4 regions of the Ihubacter massiliensis genome follow, and region 1 is predicted to be linked to each of the others. Evidence: riboswitches for the same ligand, from Rfam matches in the RefSeq annotation. Region 1 holds a riboswitch; each other region holds the start of a gene.
The links. A riboswitch is a leader RNA that binds a small molecule or an ion and turns the genes downstream of it on or off. The one in region 1 is predicted to bind molybdenum cofactor.
Positions count from the first base shown of each region.

Region 2: another riboswitch for molybdenum cofactor. It lies ahead of NIA71_RS09190 (molybdopterin-dependent oxidoreductase); the one in region 1 lies ahead of NIA71_RS12155 (molybdopterin-dependent oxidoreductase).
Region 3: another riboswitch for molybdenum cofactor. It lies ahead of NIA71_RS16520 (substrate-binding domain-containing protein); the one in region 1 lies ahead of NIA71_RS12155 (molybdopterin-dependent oxidoreductase).
Region 4: another riboswitch for molybdenum cofactor. It lies ahead of NIA71_RS06135 (fibronectin type III domain-containing protein); the one in region 1 lies ahead of NIA71_RS12155 (molybdopterin-dependent oxidoreductase).

Region 1 is NZ_JAMXVH010000001.1:2,603,754-2,608,574, reverse strand. It holds gene NIA71_RS12155 (molybdopterin-dependent oxidoreductase) at 1-2,599, opposite strand, end outside; molybdenum cofactor riboswitch at 2,679-2,806, opposite strand; gene NIA71_RS12150 (radical SAM protein) at 3,130-4,569, shown strand; gene trsM (DVU_1556 family methyltransferase) at 4,586-4,821, shown strand, end outside.
Region 2 is NZ_JAMXVH010000001.1:1,960,889-1,965,709, reverse strand. It holds gene NIA71_RS09200 (PD-(D/E)XK nuclease family protein) at 1-1,366, shown strand, start outside; gene NIA71_RS09195 (nitroreductase family protein) at 1,378-2,166, shown strand; molybdenum cofactor riboswitch at 2,344-2,466, shown strand; gene NIA71_RS09190 (molybdopterin-dependent oxidoreductase) at 2,676-4,821, shown strand, end outside.
Region 3 is NZ_JAMXVH010000001.1:3,602,980-3,607,800, reverse strand. It holds gene mobB (molybdopterin-guanine dinucleotide biosynthesis protein B) at 1-556, opposite strand, end outside; gene NIA71_RS16530 (ABC transporter ATP-binding protein) at 569-1,273, opposite strand; gene NIA71_RS16525 (ABC transporter permease) at 1,284-1,979, opposite strand; gene NIA71_RS16520 (substrate-binding domain-containing protein) at 2,058-2,939, opposite strand; molybdenum cofactor riboswitch at 3,031-3,160, opposite strand; gene NIA71_RS16515 (HesA/MoeB/ThiF family protein) at 3,312-4,001, opposite strand; gene NIA71_RS16510 (NlpC/P60 family protein) at 3,998-4,821, opposite strand, start outside.
Region 4 is NZ_JAMXVH010000001.1:1,332,640-1,337,460, forward strand. It holds gene NIA71_RS06125 (Ig-like domain-containing protein) at 1-540, opposite strand, end outside; gene NIA71_RS06130 (Ig-like domain-containing protein) at 621-1,451, opposite strand; gene NIA71_RS06135 (fibronectin type III domain-containing protein) at 1,574-3,088, opposite strand; molybdenum cofactor riboswitch at 3,266-3,386, opposite strand; gene NIA71_RS06140 (sulfurtransferase TusA family protein) at 3,832-4,098, shown strand; gene NIA71_RS06145 (LysR family transcriptional regulator) at 4,054-4,821, opposite strand, start outside.

The sequences.
Region 1 (4,821 bases):
TTCTCGGCGTACAGTGATGGATCAGGTTGAAGTTGTCCGGGATATCCTTGATAGTCGGGATCCCTGCGCCGGCGATGTTGCTGTGCTTCTTGACATCTTCATAATTTTCCGTCAGAGCGAAGCCTATGCAGTGGGACAATCCGCCGTAAGCCTGACCGTTAACCGCAGCAATGTTTCCGATAACGCCAACGTCGTCTACACACCAGTAACCGATACAAGTAGCCTTGCCTGTCTTGGTGTCAACTTCAACTTCTGCCATATGCAGAGCATAGGTAAAGGCAGGAGTCGGATTTCCTACGCCTGTATTCGGATCCAGATATTTCAGCGTCATATCTTCCGGATTCTGGTACTGCGTTTCATATTTGGTCGGAATGCCTTCCGCAACCATTTCATCATAGGTTCTGTAAGTGCCGTCCGGCTTTCTCATAGCGTTCATCAGTTCATCAGCAGCCATGACAACGGCTTTACTGTTCATGTAATGCTGTCTTGATGATGCGGTAGCACCGGAGTCAGGACAGAATTTGGAGTCATTCTGAATCAGCACGATGTCGTCAGGGGTTACACCCAGAGGCTTGAGAGCTTCCAAAGTGGTAACCAGAGCGCCTACATCGCCGCCCTGTCCCTGATCCTGCCAGGTGTCGTATTTGGCAAATTTGCCGTTGGGCAGTAATTCCAGAGCAACGGTACACTGGTCGAAGATACCTTCTGTTACGTTGTATCCGCCCCATGCGATACCTACGCCTCTCTTCTTTTCAGGAGTAGATTCTTTGGCAACTCTTTCTTTTACTTCCTCATAAATCGGTTTTAAGATATCCATCATCTTTTCCATCGGGTATTCACGGAAAGGATACTGGTTGATGTTGGTATCTCCAGGTCTTGCGATGTTCTTATATCTGAATTCGAACGGATCCATGCCAATCTTCTTAGCCATCATATCAACCAGCGCCTCGGATGCTGTGTATGCCTGTGGTGATCCGTAGCCTCTGTACGCAGTTCCGTAGTTGTGGTTGGTGCAGGCAACTCTTGTCAGTCCCAGACAGTTGGGAATGTTGTATGGGAAGAACATGAACTTGGCCGGTCTTGTGATCAAGTCGTCGCCCAGTTCGTTGTAGGAACCGTGGTCCATACCGCAATCCCATTCTGCTCCGACGATCTTGCCGTCCTTGTCGCAGGCCAATCTTCCGTTGGTGTAGGACGGAGCGCGCTTTCCGGACAGAGCCATGAACTCAGGATAAGTAATGGATAATGCTACCGGCATATCGTCGCATGCCATGCAGGCAATCGCTGCCATCGCATATGTAGCTGCCGCGATACCCCAGCCGAAGGTAGCGCCTGTCGGGTTTTCGATGACTCTGATCTTCTCTGCAGGAAGGCCGGTCGCCTCTGCGATATCACCGATGTTGGAGTAAATCTGCATCGCTTTGCAATGAACGGTCAGCAGGCCGTCATCGCCCCAGTAAGCCTGTACTGTATCGCCTTCGATCGGCATATGGGGCTCTCTGGATGAATAGAAGGAACCTTCTACTACATAAGGCGCCTCGTCGATCAGTTCCGGCGTATCGTGTCCTGCGCCCTTAACGTTGGGCTGTTCGGACCATACGTTGGGATGATCGTCATGTATTCTCATGGCATCCGGCATAGCTGCTTCCAGATAAGTCTTGTATTCAGGCAGCTGTTCCCAATCGATGGTAACTTTCTTTGCCGCTTCCTGGGCATGAGCCTTTGTATCGGCTACAACCAGAGCTACAACATCACCGTAGTTAAAGATCTTGTCTTCAACAAGGATTGGGTGGGACTGGCCGGTAGCCAGAGTTCTCGGTGTGAACGGCATGAATCCAAGTCTGTTGGGGCCTTTGATATCGGCCGCTGTAACAACCTTGTAAACGCCGGGCATTTTTTCTGCTTCTTCTTTATGTATAGCTTTCAGTTTTGCGTGGAAGGCGACTTTCGGCTGTACCAGTACGGCATGCAGCGTGTTCTCCGGCATCTTCAGTTCAATGTCGTCGCCGTAATCAGCAAGTCCGCATACCTTTGCCAGAGCAGCGGGACGAACCAGCGGCTGGCCGTAATATTCTTTGTTCTCCGGAAGTTTTACCATAATGTCTTCCAGAGCGCATTCGCCTCTCATAACCTTTGCAGCGTTCATGACAGCATCTACGATCTGCTTATAGCCTGTGCAGCGGCAGATGTTTCTGTTTTTCTGGAACCAGTCTCTTACCTCTTCTCTGGTCGGATCAGGGTTAGCCTGAAGCAGCGCGTAGGCCGATACAATGAATCCTGGAGTACAGAATCCGCATTGTACGGCTCCGGCATGCATAAATGCTACCTGAATCGGATGGAGATATCTGGGAGCTCCAATTCCTTCAATCGTTACTACTTCGCTGTACTCTTCGACCTTAGCGATCTTTTTCGTACAGGAACGAACTAGTTTGCCGTCCAGCATTACGGTACAAGAACCGCATACGCCGGATCCGCAGCCAACTTTTGTACCTGTGAGCCCTAAACGTCTGACAACATCAGCCAGAGTATCCTTTTCAGGATCACAGATGAACATTCGATCGGCACCATTGATGTTTAACGTCATTTTTCTCAATTTCATAATAATTTGCCTCCAATTAATTTTTCAATTGAACATACTTTAACGTTTCACATCCAATAACAAAGGCCTTTTCGTGCGTTTCGAAATGGTACACGAACCTTTCCAAACGCGGGAGGCTCATATGTTTCCACATAAACCCAACGTTTCCGCCTCCATAGCATTTTTTCAAAAGCCGTAGGAGCTCGGAAATCGGATTGTGTATTGAATTGTTACTACGGTTTTCATTTTATCAGTTCGTTCAGGGGCCTGTCAACCGCGGAAACCCTGATTTCAGTACAATCTTGCGGTCAAGCCCAGTACTAAGTAGCTATTATTTGAATTGTCTTAAATTTGTAAAAAATTTGTTACAATTTGCCGTAAAAACGGCCTCTTTTCGATCCGGCGGCGAACCTCCCCGGCGGCCTTACGGCCCGGTCCTGCAAAACATTTTCGGTCGCCCCTTGCCCATTTTGGGAATTTATAATAGAATGAAAAACAGATACTTTGTCCCCCCAACCGGTTTGGGGGAGAGTAGGAACAGGAGAAGAAACATGAAACGATTATCGGAAGTTCAAAGCATATGCCCAGTCTGTGAAAAGCCGATCAAAGCTTTTTATACAGAGCGGGAGGGCAAAGTATTCTTTGAAAAAACATGTGAAGAACATGGCGAATTTCGCGCACTGGTTTCAAACCGCACAGATGATTATCTGGATTGGATCAAAAATCCGGTTGTCAATATTCCGCCCAAAACGGCGATGACCAAGGGCAGCGGGCAGGATGAATGCCCCCTTCACTGCGGCACCTGCGAAAACCATTTGCAGACCGCCTGCTGCGTGCTGATCGATATTACCAAGCGGTGCAATCAGCATTGTCCCTTCTGCTTTGCAAGGGCGGAAATGGATTCGGAGGAACCGGGCGATCCCAGCTTAAAAGAACTGGAAGCAAAATTCGATCTGCTGGTGGAGCTGGGGGAAGAACGGCCTTTCAACATTCAGCTGTCAGGAGGGGAGCCCACTGTCCGCGACGATCTGCCCCAGATCATCCGCATGGCCAGGTCCAAAGGATTTGAATACATACAGATTAACAGCAACGGCAGGCGAATCGCCCGCGAGGCCGGGTATGCCGCGGCGCTCAAAGAGGCGGGAGCATCGGTGATTTTCATGCAGTTTGATGGAACCACCGATGAGATTTACATGCAGATGCGGGGAGAGCCTTTATTTAAAGAAAAGAAACAAGCCATCGAAAACTGCAGGAAAGCCGGTCTGCCGGTGACGCTGGTACCGACGGTCGCCAGAAACGTCAACTTGGACAACATCGGGGCAATGATGGAGTTTCTGCTGGAGAACATAGCCGTTGTCAAAGGGATCCATTTCCAACCGGTGAGCTTTTTCGGCAGGCATCCCGACCCGGACCATGAAAACCGGGTGACCATGTTCGATGTGCTCCATGAAATTGAAAACCAGTGTCCGGGCTTTCATTATGAGGATTTCTGTCCCATCGCCACCGGCCATACCCTGTGCTGCTTTTACAGTACTTATTTAAAGGAAAAAGACGGTATAACATGTATGGTCAGCAAAAAGGAAAAAGAGGCGGGCATCAGCTGCTGCGATACACAGCAGGACTCCTGCTGCTGCGAGCCGGATCCTCTGGAAATCATAAAAAAGGACCGGGACTTTGTGCTCAACAAATGGGACTTGCCCCAGGAGCAGGAAACAAGCGAGGTAGACTGCTGCTCCTGCTGCGATCCGGCCGATACGGCCGCGGCCGGAGAGGAACCCTGCTGTCAGGCGGAGCAGGAGGAAGAGATCATGGATTTGGATCAGTTCCTTACCTATTATAAGCAGAACACCTTTACGGTGACCGGCATGGCCTTCCAGGACAGCACCAACCTGGATGCAGAGCGATTGAAGCGGTGCCGGGTGCAGGTGCTTTCCGCGGACAACCGGCTGGTGCCTTTCTGCGGATATAACAGTATTTATCGAAAATCTTAGTTTTAAGGAGAAGAAAATGAGTTTAGTAAGACCAGGTAAATTTGAGATTACGGACAAGGCTATGGAGCTTTGCCAGCTTGACAAAGGAGCCAAGGTGCTGGATGTGGGCTGCGGAGACGGAACAGCGGCCGAGTACCTGCAGGACAAATACGGGTACCAGGTGACGGGGATCGATCTTAATCTGGCAAAGATCAGCGAAGGAAAAGAGCGAAACGGCAAACTGGATCTGCGCATGGGCGACGGAGAGTTCTT
Region 2 (4,821 bases), 640 kb from region 1:
TAACAAGCTGCAGAGCATCTATCCGGGGCTTGAGGTGGAAACCGACCTGGTGAGCAGAGGAAAGCCCCTGGAGCTTTTGCAGGCGGAAAAGGCGGCTGTGGAGCATTTGACCGGGGCCCTGCGGCGGACCATGGACAGCGGCGAGCTGGATCCCCAGTGGCAGTCGGCCATCGCCTGGTACCGGGAAAACCGAAATCTGGCTCAGCTGGAAGAAGGACTCTTTTTCACCAATGAGCAGGAGCATATATCAGGAGATTTCGTGGAAGCCCTTTATAAAAAGGAGGTGCCCCAGGAAATGACGGTCAGCCCGTCCCGGCTGGAACAATACAGTCGCTGCCCCTTTGCTCATTTTGTGGGATATGGCCTGCGGCCCCAGGAGCAGCGAATCTATGAAATGGGCGGCCGGGAGATCGGCGATCTGTATCACACCTGCCTGATGGAGATCTCCAGGTGGCTGACCGATGACGGCATCCCGGTGAACGATCCCGCATCCCGCTGGATGACTGTGTCAAAAGAGGAATGCGATAAAAAGATCGGGAGCATCCTTTCGCGGGAGGCGCTTTTGTACCGGGAGGGCATGCTCTCCTCCGGCAGTGAAGAGGCCTATCGAACCAAGCGGCTCCATGAGATTTGCAGTGAAATCAGCTGGGTTCTCATCGACCATGTAAGGCGGGGCAGCATCCGAACCATTGCCTTTGAACAGGCATTCGGCAGAGGAAGGAGCATTCCGCCGGTGATAGTAGAAACCAGCCAGGGAGACGTCTTTATTGAAGGTAAGATCGACCGGGTAGATCTGTTGGATGACGGCCGGGTCAAGGTCATCGATTACAAGACGGGTAATGAAACCTTCCGTGTCCATGAAGCAGAAAAGGGATTTCGCCTCCAGCTGATGCTTTATTTAAAAGCCGCCCAGCAAAAAGAGCGGGAACCTGCCGGCGTGTTCTACTTTCTCATCAGCGAACCATCTGTGAGCGCAGATGCGATCAAACCCGAGGAGCTTGGGGAGAAGGTGGAGCAGGAAGCAAAGAAAGCGTGCAAGATGGACGGGGTCATGGTGGATGATCCCCAGGTGATCCGGGACATTGCCGGAGATTTTTCCGGGTATTCGGACGTGGTTCCCATTCGCCAGACACAGAAGGGCTTTTCCGGGACCGGGGCCGGAAAACTGCTGGATGAGGAAACCTTTTTACAGCTGCAGGAAAAGGTGGATGAGACAGTGAGCGAGCTGTGCCAGGAGCTGCTTTCGGGGAACATCGCCGTAAAGCCGAAAAAATCCGGTCAGGTGAGCGCCTGCACCTATTGTAAGTACAAGGGCATCTGCCAGTTTGACCTGGCCTTTGAAGGATGCAGATATGAAATTATTTAAATGGAGGTTGAATGATGATAAAATTTGATATGGAAAAGTGTGTTGAATGCCTGAAATGTGTATCCGTATGCCCCTTTACCGTGCTGGGGGAAAAGGATGGAAGGCCCCAGCTGAGAGAGGGAAAGGCTTGTCTCAAATGTATGCACTGCGCGGCTGCATGTCCCCAAAACGCCATTTGCTGGGATGACAAACCGGCTGTACTTGACCGAACTTTGCCCGCACTTTCCCAGGGCTTTGCCGAAGACTTGGATAACCACATCCTGACCAGAAGATCCTATCGCCATTTCAAGCAGACGCCGCCCGACCGGGAGCTGGTGCGCCACGCATTGGAAATGGCAGCCTGGGCGCCCAGCGCCAAAAACCAGCATCCGGCCAAGTGGATGGTCATCGATTCCAAAGAGGTGATTGAAAAAATGATGGGGTACATATTGGACTATGTGAAAGAAACGGGAACATCTCCGGAAATCGCCAGCGAATATGAAGAGGGCAACAATGTGGTTATGGGAACAGCGCCCATACTGATTCTGTGCTATGGAAGAAATAACGCCATTAATTCGCCGGCCGATACGGCCATCGCCATGACCACTGCCGAACTGGTCCTTCAAGCTAGAGGCATCGGAACCTGCTGGGCCGGCTATTTGACAAGAATGTGCAACGCGATCCCCCAGATCCGGGAACTTCTGCCGCCGCTGCCAGACAACAACAGCTTTTACGGCGCTTTCATGGCTGGCTATCCCCAGCAGGAAGAATACTTCCATATCCCGGAACGGTTAAAACGGGAAGACATAAAATGGGTATAAAGTAGTAGAAAAAACTTTCTCAAAACAAATATCCAATTTACAATAAATGAGATTAATTCTCAAGGATTTTAAAATTAGCAACTTGATTTGCAGTAAAATCGCAAAATAGTACAAAAATAATGGTTTCTCCTGTTGACATACAGGAGAACAAACTGATAAAATGTTGTCAATGTAACAGATAAGATAGAGATCCGAGTCCCGAATTCCTTCGCTGCGGAACGCATGGAATCGGGACCAATGGGTTCACTGCGGAAACGCGTGGGCCTCCCGTGTTTGGAAAGGATGGATGATCTGGCAGCCAGGCCGAAACCGTCGGCTTTGCGGCAGTCGTTTATATGCAGCAGCCGAGCTGATTGGAATGTAGGGTTTCTTTAGCTGCGCAGTACATATGTTTTGAGGAGCAGATCGCAACCTAGACCTTTCCGCACAAATGAGCGGAGGGTCTTTATTTTTTCAGATTGTTACCAAGTTAAAACAAGTTTTATTGGAAAAATCGGAGGCAAGCTATTATGAATTTGAAGAAAATGACCCTGAACATCAACGGCGCGGACCGTATGTTCATCTGCGATCCCGAAAAGGACACGCTGGCATCCGTACTGCGTCGTCTGGGCCTGACTGGAACGAAAGTAGGCTGCGGTACCGGCGTATGCGGAGCATGCTCTGTTATTCTGGACGGAAAAGTAATCCGTTCCTGTACCAGAAAGATCAAGAATGTTAAAGAATACAGTTCCGTTATGACGATCGAAGGAATCGGAACAGTACTGAACCCGCATCCGCTCCAGTATGCATGGGTACATCTCGGAGCCGTACAGTGCGGATTCTGCGTACCTGGATTTATTGTATCTGCTTATCAGCTGCTACTGGACAATCCAAACCCGACAAGAGAAGATGTTCGTGATTGGTTCCAGAAACATAGAAATGTCTGCAGATGCACTGGTTACAAGCAGATTGTGGACGCTGTTATGGAAGCGGCTGCGATTATGCGCGGAGAAAAGACATTTGACGATATTACTTATGACTGGTCAAAGGATGTAGGCGATTTCTACGGCAAACCGCTCATCAGACCCAATGCCATGCCTAAGGCCTGCGGTGTATGCGACTACGGTGATGATGTAGAACTGCACATGCCGGAAGAAACACTCAAGGTTGAACTGGTTCAGCCAAGAAAGTACAGCCACGCGAAGATTATCAACATCGATTGCAGCGAAGCGGAAAAAATGCCTGGCGTAGTAAAGATTGTTACTGCTGAAGATGTAAAAGGTGCAAACAGACTGATGACCTATGCTTTCTCAGAAAGAACGGTTGAAATGCAGCAGGCGCATCACGTTTTGGCTGAAGATGAAATCCTTTATTATGGTGATGTTGTTGCGCTGGTATGCGCAGACACAAGAGCGCATGCAAAAGCCGCGGCAGACGCAGTAAAGGTTGAACTTGAGCCGCTGCCTGAATATATGAATTATCTGGAAGCTGTTACTCCGGACGCTGAGAAAATCCATGACTGGATGCCGGATACATACGGTAAAAACATTTACTCCGAGCTTCCTGTACTCAAGGGCGATCATGAGAAGGTTCCGGAAATCATCGGCGATGCTGCATACTCGGTAGAGGGTTCCTTCTATTCATCCAGAGAGCCGCATATGTCCATCGAAGGTGATGTTATGCAGGCATACTATGATGAAGATGACAACCTTTGCATCCACTGCAAGACGATGACCTTATACTTTGACAGAGATGAAATCGCAGAAGCGATCGGAGTTCCGGTTGAAAAACTGAGAGTTATCGAAAATCCGACCGGAGGATCTTTCGGATGGGCTATGAGTGCTCACACTTATTCCATGGTCGGCATGGCTGCCAAGGTTACCGGCATGCCTTGCTCACTGTCGATGGATTACGGTCAGTTCATGGCAGTATCCGGCAAACGTTCTCCGGCTTACTTCAACGCCAAGCTTGCCTGCGATAAGGACGGCATGTTCGTTGCCGGCGAATTTGACGCAGGACTGGACCATGGTCCGTTCTTAGAACTGGGTGACGACAAACTGACTAAGATTTCAAGATTTATGTTCTACCCGTATTACATGCCCAATGTGGTAGGTCTCTCAAGAGTAGCTGCTACAAACCACTCCTTCGGTACTGCATATAGAGGATACGGTGCTCCGCAGGCATTTACATGCTCCGAAGCGCTGGTGGACATGCTGGCTGAAAAAGCGGGAATCGATCCGTTTGAAATCAGATATAAGAATATCGCAAGACCGGGACAGGACAATCTGAACCAGTATCCGTTCCTCCATTATCCAATGGAAGAAATGATGGATAAATTAAAACCGATGTATGAGGAAGCTGTTGCAAAGGCGAAAGCTGAATCAACAGACGAAATCAAGAAGGGTGTCGGTATCGCCTGGGGCGGATATAACGTAGGCCTGGGTGCGGTTGACGAAGCCCATGTTGCCATCGAGCTGATGCCTGGAGACAGACCGAAGTTCAGAAAATACGATACATGGCAGGATCAGGGACAGGGCGGCGACCAGGGTTCCCTCATTTGTACGCTGGAAGCTCTCAAGCCTTACTTCCCGGACGTTACACCGGATGACATCAAGTTGATCCAGACAGACAGCAAATACTGTCCGAACACCGGTGAGTCTGCAGGTTCCAGATCCC
Region 3 (4,821 bases), 1.0 Mb from region 1:
TCTTAACAAATGGCACCATAGGAATTTCTACTCCGTCGATAGTCAGAATTACATCTGCCTCCTGTTTTTGTTCTTCAGTAGCTTTCTCGATTAAATCAGCCATTTTCTCTACCTCCTCTAAACAATTAATCACCGGAAGCCGGCCGTAATGGTCCAGTTTTCCGGAAATGATCCCCGATACAGCGATCACTTGATCGGTCATGCGTTTTGCCAGATCCTCCTCGGTCGCTCCGGTCAAAATTGCCGGGCAGTCTGCGCCGCTGTCGCCCTCCAGGATGACAAAATCCTCTTTATAATATTTCAGGACAGCGTCAATGTCCATCCTGCGCGACAGCAGGATGTCCGTCTCCTTCTCTCCCAGCGCAGTTACCCGCTGGGCCCCTGCCTGGGTGTGCTTATAGGTATCCGTCCCCGGATGATCCATGGCAAACTTCTCATAGTGAATATCCTTTACCGTTCCCACGCTGTATCCCCGCCTGCGCAGTTCTTTAATGATCTGCGTAACCGTGGTCGTTTTCCCTGTTTTTGAAAACCCTTTTACCATAATGACTCGCATCGCTATCGCTCCTTAAATCAGCAGTTCTCCTGCTATAAATTTTCTGGTCAATTCCTCCTTGGGATTTGCCAGTATCTGATCCGCCCTGCCCGTTTCGATCAGCTGCCCGCTTTTGAGGAACAAACATCGGTCGCAGGTCCTTTTGGCCTGAGCCAGGTTGTGGGTGACCAAGACAACGGTAGTTTTCTCTTCCTCGTTGATTTTTATCAGCATCTTTTCGATTTCTGCCGTGGTGGAAGGGTCGATATTTGCTGTCGGCTCATCCAGCAGCAGCAGTCTGGGGTGAAAGGACAGCGCTCTGGCTAAAGCAACTTTTTGGGTTTCTCCCCCCGACAGCTTCCAAGCCTTTTTCTTTCTCATGCCGGTTAAATCCAGCTCCTGGCAGAGCTGGGCGACTCTTTCCTCAATTTCATCTTCACCCCATCCCCGCAGCTTCAGCGGGTAGGCAATATTTTTTTCTACGGTGGTCGTAATCAAATAAGGGGTCTGGAAGACCTGAGTAATTTCATTCTTTGGAATTTGTTTTTGTCCATCGTAATAAATCCGGCCCCCGTCAGCCCGGTCCAGTCCGCCGATCAGGTTGAGCAGCGTGCTCTTTCCGGCTCCGTTAGGCCCGATGACCCCGGTCCTGCTGCCGCTGACAATGGCTCCTGCTTTCAGATCCAGCACTTTTTTTCCTTCATATGCCCGTGTCAGCTCTTCAAATCTCAGTTCCAAGCCGCACCTCCTATCTGCTTTCCCGTTCCTGAAAATTATACAATACAGCGTTTACCAAAAATGAAAGGGTCAGCAGGATAATGCCCACGGCTATGGCGCGGTCATAGTTTCCCATGCCTTTCAATTCTGAAATATAGGTGGTCATAACCCGGGTCTGTCCTTTGATATTGCCGCCGACAATCATAACGGCTCCCACTTCGGAGATGGCCCTGCCAAATCCGGTAACAACAGCCGTGGTAATGCCCACGCGCATCTCGTAAATGAGCAGTTTCATCCGGTCCAGCCGTTCCGCTCCCAGGGTCATGCCCAGGCGGTTTACTACAGGCGCCTTTTCTTTTACCAAATTGTAAGTCAGGCCGATGATGATGGGCGTCACAAGGCAGATTTGAGCGATAATCATCGCCGTCACCGTATAATTCAGCTGCAAACTTCCCAGCGGTCCTCTCCGCATCAGAATCAGAAATACCGTCAATCCCGCGATGACAGGGGGCAGGCTCATAAAGGTGTAAATTAATCTGACTACGACGCCTTTGCCTCTGAATTGGTGCGTTCCCAGGAGAATACCCAGAGGTATGCCAGCGCAAGTGGAAAACACCACAGAAAAGCAAGAAACGTAGAGAGATAGCCCTACGATTTCAAAAATTTCCCCGTCGCCGGCAAAGATCAGTTTAAAGGCTTCGATAATTCCATGTCCAATTGCATCCATAAATGATCCTTTCTCAAATCAGTCCTATTATATCAAAAAAGGACAGGATTGTCTCCCGTCCTTTGCTTATCAAATCCGTTATTTTGCGTTGGGAACGAACAGAGCCTGTCCATATTCTTCCACTCCGTATTCACCGATCAGCTTCTGTGTTGCTTCTGAAACGATCCAGTTCTGGAATGCTTTCGCACCCTCAGCGTTGATGTTTTCATTCTTTTCAGGATTTACACAGATAACGCCGTACTGGTTGTTGAGCACGCCGCTTGGGTCTTTTTCGCTGACGATCTTCAGCTGAGTGTTTTTGCCCACGTTGAGCCAGGTTGCACGATCGGAAAGGGTGTAGCCCACCATTTCATCGGTCATGGTGATTACATCGCCCATTCCAGCCGCAGCTTCGATGTACCAGTCGCCTTTCGGTTCAATCTTTGCCTTTTCCCAAATAGAAAGTTCTTTCTTGTGGGTACCGGAGTCATCTGCCCTGGATACGAACTTTTTTTTCTGGTCCTTAATGGTTGTGAAAGCCTTAATTGCGTCTTCTTTTGCGTTCTTTTCGATGGCCGCCGGATCATCCTTTGGTCCCAGTACAACAAAGTCATTGTACATAACGTCCAGTCTTCCGTCTTTGTCCGCATGGCCGCCTTCCACATATTCCTTTTCAGCAGCAGGTGAGTGTACGAGCAGTACGTCTGCTTCGCCCTTTTCGCCCATTGCCATGGCTTCGCCGGATCCTACGGATACAACGTCAACTTTGTAGCCGCTTTCCTTCTCGAATTCAGGCAGAATCGAATCTAAAAGTCCGCTGTCCTTGGTGCTGGTGGTGGTTGCCAAAATCAGCTTGGGATTGGCCGGCTCTTTGGCCGCTTCTTTGTCGTCTCCGCTGCCGCATGCACTCAGCATAGCTGCTGTGGAAAATACCATCATCAGCGCCAGCACGCATGCAAACACTCTCTTCTTACTTCTCATTTTTTCTCCTCCTCAGTAACAAAAATAATTTACCCAAAAAACAGAACAAAAAACCTTTCATTGCATTGAAATGAAAGGTTATATTCTGTATTTTGACATACATCGTATTCCTTTCCACACTGGGAGGCCGGAGAGTTTCCTCTAGGACCCTGAACGGTCAAGTGCCATGCGCCTTTTGCTGCGGACGGTTAGGCTGTATTGACTCGGAACATTTTCTATTCAGTTGTAAGGATCATTTTGGGCAATGATCCGGCCCGCTGCGTCATCTCAGCAGCCATTGGTATTTTCGCATGAAATCAACCCGTCTGTCAAGGCAAATTACCATAAAACTATCATAATTCCCCTTAGATTCAAACATCTTCCACATTCAGATCAGAATCGAATCACTTCATATTCCTGATTGAGCAGATCGATGGTCAGCAGACGATTGCGCAAAATCTGTGGTTTTCCAAGGAGCACCTTTACGGTCTCCGCCACTTGGACCGCTGCTACCATTGCAGGCGTGAAGCTTGGGTTTCCAGTTTCCTGCTCGGCACCTTTATTAGAACCAGCAGGGTAGATTTTATCAAAGAGGTCGTCCCCCGGCATGATCACCGCGGCCTGCCCATGCCAGCCGGCGATGGCACCGTGAACCAACGGGAGCTTTTGCTCCCGGCATCCTTGTTCCAAAAGACGTCTGGCCTTTATATTATCCAAAGCATCGACAACGGCATCATAACGATCCGTTATAATGCCGTCCACATTGTTCTCGTCAATATAATGACACAAAGGATGGATCTGCACCTCTGAGTTGACCATTTTAATCCTCTCCTGAGCTTCCAGGGCTTTGTAGCGTCCAAGTGTCCTTTCTGTAGAGAGAAGCTGCCTGTTCAAATTGCTGGCTGAAAAAACGTCTCCGTCCACGGCTGTGATTTGACCCACTCCCAGTCTGGCCAGACCCTCGATTACATGGCCTCCCAAGCCGCCGCAGCCAGCTACCAAAACCCAAGAGTTTCGCAGTTTCTCGTTTTCTGCCAGTGAAATTGTACCGATATTTCTCTCGTATCTATCAGCAGTCATCATTCAATGATCCTTCTTACGGCTAGAATTGGTTTATAAGTCGCCTTGCTGATTTTAATCCCGTCCGTAGGATTGCTGGCGTGGACGATCTGACCGCCTCCCATATAAAGCGCTACGTGGCCGTCATAACAGATAATATCACCTGGTTTTGCCTCGCTGTAGGATACCCCTCTTCCACAGGAGCGCTGAGCGCTGGAGGAATGGGGAAGCTTGATGCCGAATTTGGCATACACACTCATGGTAAAACCGGAACAATCGGTGCCGTTTGTCAGGCTGGAACCACCGTACACATACGGGTTGCCGACAAACTGCAAGGCATAATCCACGACTGCCTGTCCTTTATTGGTCGTAACCGGGGGTTTGGTTTCCTTATCCGGAGGAGTGGTTGGCTCCTTCTCGGGTTTTGCTGTGCTCGTCTCTTTTTCCGTATTCGCGGTCGGTTTTTCCGTTGTCTGCTTGGACGGTTTGGTATTGTCCACAGACGGCTTTATCGCTTCAGTCGCAGGCTGAGTGGCTTTGCTTGGCTCTTTTGCCGCAGCCGCTGTTGCCGGCTGGGGTGCTTTCTGTTCAGGCTGCTGCTGCGGTTCTGTCGTTGGTTCTTCCGCAGGCTTAGGCTGCTCCGTATCTGGGGCCTTAGCCGTTTCCTTTTCTTTTGCCGCTGTCAAGGTTCCGTCTTCTTTTACGGAATCATTGCCTTTGGCGACTACCATCGCTACAGGCTGGCGCGTTACTTTTTCCGATATCACTTCTTCTGACAGCGTGCTGCCATTTACTCGAACCACTTGACTAGTGATTAGTTTTCCGCCCTCCTGTCCTTGGGCTA
Region 4 (4,821 bases), 1.3 Mb from region 1:
CTTTGTTATAGCAACATCTTCAGATTTGACTACCTTCTCATTGGTAGACTCAATGCATTTCAAATTATCCGCAAACCATGCAGCCCTTGATTCTGATGCTGCTGTCGAGGTTTGATCACGAGGTACTGACGCAAGAATAGCAGTCGCTTTGTTCAAGCTAACTTTCTTGGGTTTTCCTCTATTGATCAAAAATACATCTGGATCAGAAATATCCATCTGAATCAATGTAACATGGCATTTTGCTTGATTTCCATTTTGATCCGTGGCCGTAATCGTTACCTCTTCTCCCACTTTAGGTTTTACCGTTGTCACCAAACCACTTTGGCTAACTTGCAGTACACTCGGGTTGCTGCTTGTCCATGTTGGCGACACTAACTTCCCCTCCGCATCTTTTGCGCGCAATTCTTTTTGTCCATAGATCGCTATCATCTCTATTGTCTGATCGGTCAGTTCTTTGTTAGCTACATCCCAAATCGTAAGCGGCGCTGCCTTTGACTCTGCAAAAGCAATCGCAGGAATGCAAGTTGCTATCATTACCATTACAATTATTACATTTATTATTTTTTTCATTTCTTTAATAAGGCGGAGAAGATGCCTTCTCCGCCGCCTCCAAACTATTTTTATTCAGTATCAAATTGGAAATTTACAGGTACGCCAAGCTTTCTGGATGTATTATTTCCACATACATCGCCGCCAAACTGTAAGATGTAAGTTTCGCCTGATTCCAGCCCTGAGACCTTAATTGTGATATTCGGGGAAGCAAAGGACTTATAAGTAACAGTCGTACCAGGCACTTGCTCTTTAGATGTGTCTAAAACTTTAATATGCGGCAGGCTGTTAGCAATGAAATTCGCAGACTGGAAATTATTGATTCCTGCACTTAACGTAAAGGTAAAGTCGCAGGAAGTATTTGCCGTCAAGGCAACAGGATCATTGATTATATTATCGTATCCTTCCGCAGTCAACACACCCCCTGTAATATTATCCGGCGTAACCATCAGCATGGTATTTCCGCCAGTTCCCTGGTATCCATATGTGGTTGACTCCTCTACGGTCACCGTAATGCTGTCGGTTGCCAGGATTGTACCCGTACAATCGCCGCTAGGTCCTGTTCCTGTTCCTCCTGGGGCCTCACCTTCTCTCAGCGTTGCGGTCAGTGTTGTGGTTCCTTTTGCAACAGGCGTAATATTGCCCTTGTGAATACCAATTGTCGCAACATCTTTATTGCTGCTTGTCCAGTCAATATGCACAGTTGTCCCCGCTGGCTGCGTGATATCTGCTGCTGCCCGCGGATTCGTTCCGGTCAATATGGTCCCTGGGTTTTGAATTGCTACGTCATACCCAGCTACAACGGATTGGGCAAACGCCATCCCTGGCATCATTGCCATCACCATCATCAACGCCATTACGACGCTGACAATGATCCTCTTATTGCTTTTTGCAAGATTCATTTTTTCGTCCTCCTTTTTAAATGTAATAATAAGCTATATATAATTACTCTGCATCGCCGGATGCAAAGGAATTATCATTTGTTTAGTAGGCTAAATGGATGGGCCGGTTTACACCAAAACATTTATTTAACCTTTACAGTCTTCAATTGTGACGTCTTTCCGTATACCTTCTTACCGTCCACCACTTTATACGCGCGGACTTTGTAGTAATACCGCTTTCCTTTTTTGAGGCCCTTATCCGTATATTTGTTCTTTACTGTGATGCTTGCTTTTATATATTTGCCATTTTTGCTTGTGCTTCTATGCAATACATATTTATCCGCACCTGAAACTTTACTCCACTTTGCCGTAGCTTTTCTTTTCCCTGCCTTTACTTTCAAGGCCGGTTTGGAAGGCACCGGCCTTATTGATTTCTTTGCAGAGTAGCTGCCATAAACTTTTTGTCCATTGACAAGCCGATAAGCCCTCACTTTATATGCGTACGTCTTTCCTGTTTTCAGATTTTTTCCGACATAGCTGCGGGCAGTTGTATGTTTTACAGGCTTGTATTTCTTCGATTTTGCGTTATATCGATAGACGGTATAACCATCGGCCTTTGCAGCTTTTGACCAGGTCAGCTTTACACGATTGTAGCTGGACGAAACTGCTTTTAATGATACTTTCGCAATTACGGGAGTTACTTCCACTGGACAGGAAGCCTTCAGATTTGTTCCATCCTTTGTTACTGCCGTAATTGTCGTTTTGCCTGCTTTCATCGCTTTGACTTCACCATTGGAATCAACTACGGCAACTGCTTTGTCTGCCGAAGTCCATGTTACTGCTTTTTCTTTTACATTTTCAGGCTTAATGGCGGCCTTTAATGTTTTAGTCTGGCCTTCTTTTAAGGTTACTTTACTTCCCAGGGAAATGCTCTGTGCAAAAGCATCTGTGGAAAAATGGAAAACAATCTTTTTATCCAGCAATGTCTGTACGCCCATGCCTGACTCAAAGACCAGTACATACTGTGTATTAGCAGCTAATGCGTTAGCAGGAATCTCCAAAAATACATCGAACCCTCTGAGCGGTCCGGAACCAGTTCCCCCGCCATTGGCCAGCCTCTGATGTTTCCAGCCCTTGTAAATCTGAGTACCTGTCAGGACAACCGTGCCGTCCGTCTTCTGAATGCTCATCTTGGGAATAATATTACTAGCCATAATTTGGTCATTGCACTTGGCAGTCTGTGAACCGCCCAGGAAAAATCCAAACTTAATGGGTTGGGTCGGATTTAAAGTTCCCTGAATATAGTTGTCCCAGTATGCGCTAACGGACGTGTCGGTCATAATCGAATAGTTATAGGCATAAGAATTCACATACGGATGGCTATCATCTGCCATACCGCCGTTCTCTTTTTCTATATCTGCCCCATTGAAAAAATACTGTTTTATATTCGTTGTACCATATTGTCCAATTCTGCTATCCTTAGAATTAACGGAAGCATCTATATAGTTTACGAACATGCCCTGGTTCTGTGATGTCTGGGATAGAGCCGTATTCCCTGCTGTGTTTGCGAACGCCATTCCCGGCACCATGACCATGACCATCATCAGGGCCGTTACTACACTGACAGTGATCCTCTTTTTGCCTTTTGCAAGATTCATTTTTCATCCTCCTCGTTCAATATACGAATAAGTTGATAGAACGCCTCACATCTCGAAATGCAAAAGAAGTATCACGCACTTCACTTTAACATTTTAAATCGATAAACTTGTTGCCACAAAAATAAGGAATGCATATAAAAAATAAAACTCTTTCCTAAAAAACGGGAAAGAGTGATTTACCTCTGATACATCATTCCTTTCCAAAACACGGGAGGCAGCACCGTTTCCAGTATTACCCATCGACGCTCAACCATAGGCCAAAGCCTTTAGGTTTTCACGTTCGGAACCATCAATATTTACTTTTATAATCCAAAATTTACTAGATTCAGTTACATTGTATTATAGCTCGTATCTTTTCGCAAGTTTTTTCTTACTTCTTCGATTTTTTTCTTCATTATGAGACATGATGTGCTTTCTTTATCCCTATTATACTACAGCAAACGACAAATTTCCGTTGTCTTACCAACATTTTCTAATCTTTTATAAAAAACGTGGAAATGACGGAATCAAAGATTCCTATTTCCACATGTCGCCCGTAAGGGGGCGACTCTTTGCAAGGTACTGTTGCCGGTAACGTAGTGCGTAAAAACATCCGCTGGCTGATCCCACTGTACACCGTTGGATCTGGAAATTCTTATCAGCCTATTTTTATTTACCAGCTCGCGAATACGTTTTACTTGGCATTTACTTTTGCTTATTTTTGTTCTATGATATATAGAATCTTTGTTAAAGGAGGCGTTTATATGAAGAAACTCGATTGTTTAGGCCAAATCTGCCCCATTCCTGTCATGCGGCTGCAAAACGAACTGTCGGTCATCGGGCAGGGTGAAGAGGTTATGCTCGTAACGGATCATAGTTGTACCTGCAAATCCGTTCAAGAATTCTGCAGGGCCAAAGAACTGGTCTGTTCATGCGAGGAGGTGATGAACGGTATCTGGGAAATCACCATCCGCAGCGCTCCCGAGTCAGCAAATCATCGAGTCAAGCATTCGTTCCAGATAGGCAAATAAATCTTTTATTTGTACATCTTCCTGTTGAGATTTTGGATTTTTGATTAAATAGTAACGAAACTTAAATTCAAACTCTTCTATTTCGATAATTTCCAACTGTTTGTTATACAATTCTTTCTTTATGGACGAATATGGGAGAAAAGCTGCTCCCATCCCATTGACTACCGACTGTTTTGCCGACTCAAAGGATTCAAATTGGCAGGTCACATTCATTTGCTGCCTGGAAACTCCTTTTTGAGCGAGATACCCATCCAGCTTCTGCTGGGTTCTGTGACTGCCGCTGATCATCATCATCGGTAGTTGTTGCAATTCATCCAAGTCCATTTTCTTTCGTTTGTGCGTTCTCGGAGTCATGACCAAATGCACTGGATCAGAGAACATAAAACGGCTATATAATTCTTTATTTGCAGGAGGCCCGACGATAAATCCAATATCACCCTGACCGGCATTGATTTTTTGTTCGATCTGTGCGCTGGACATTACTTTCGTCTCCAAGCGGACTTCTTGAAATTTTTTCTGTATTTGAAACAGCGCACAAGGCAGTGCATAAGTATAAATCACATCCATGGAAAGGATATGGAAACAACGATCCTTTTTCTGCAAAAGTTCCAGTTGGTTGACCAGTGTCTGATAAACGCCCAAAATTTCCTGGGCACGCTGATATACTAGTTCACCGGCAGGAGTCATGCTCACGCCCTGATTACTCCTGTCAAGCAGCCGGCA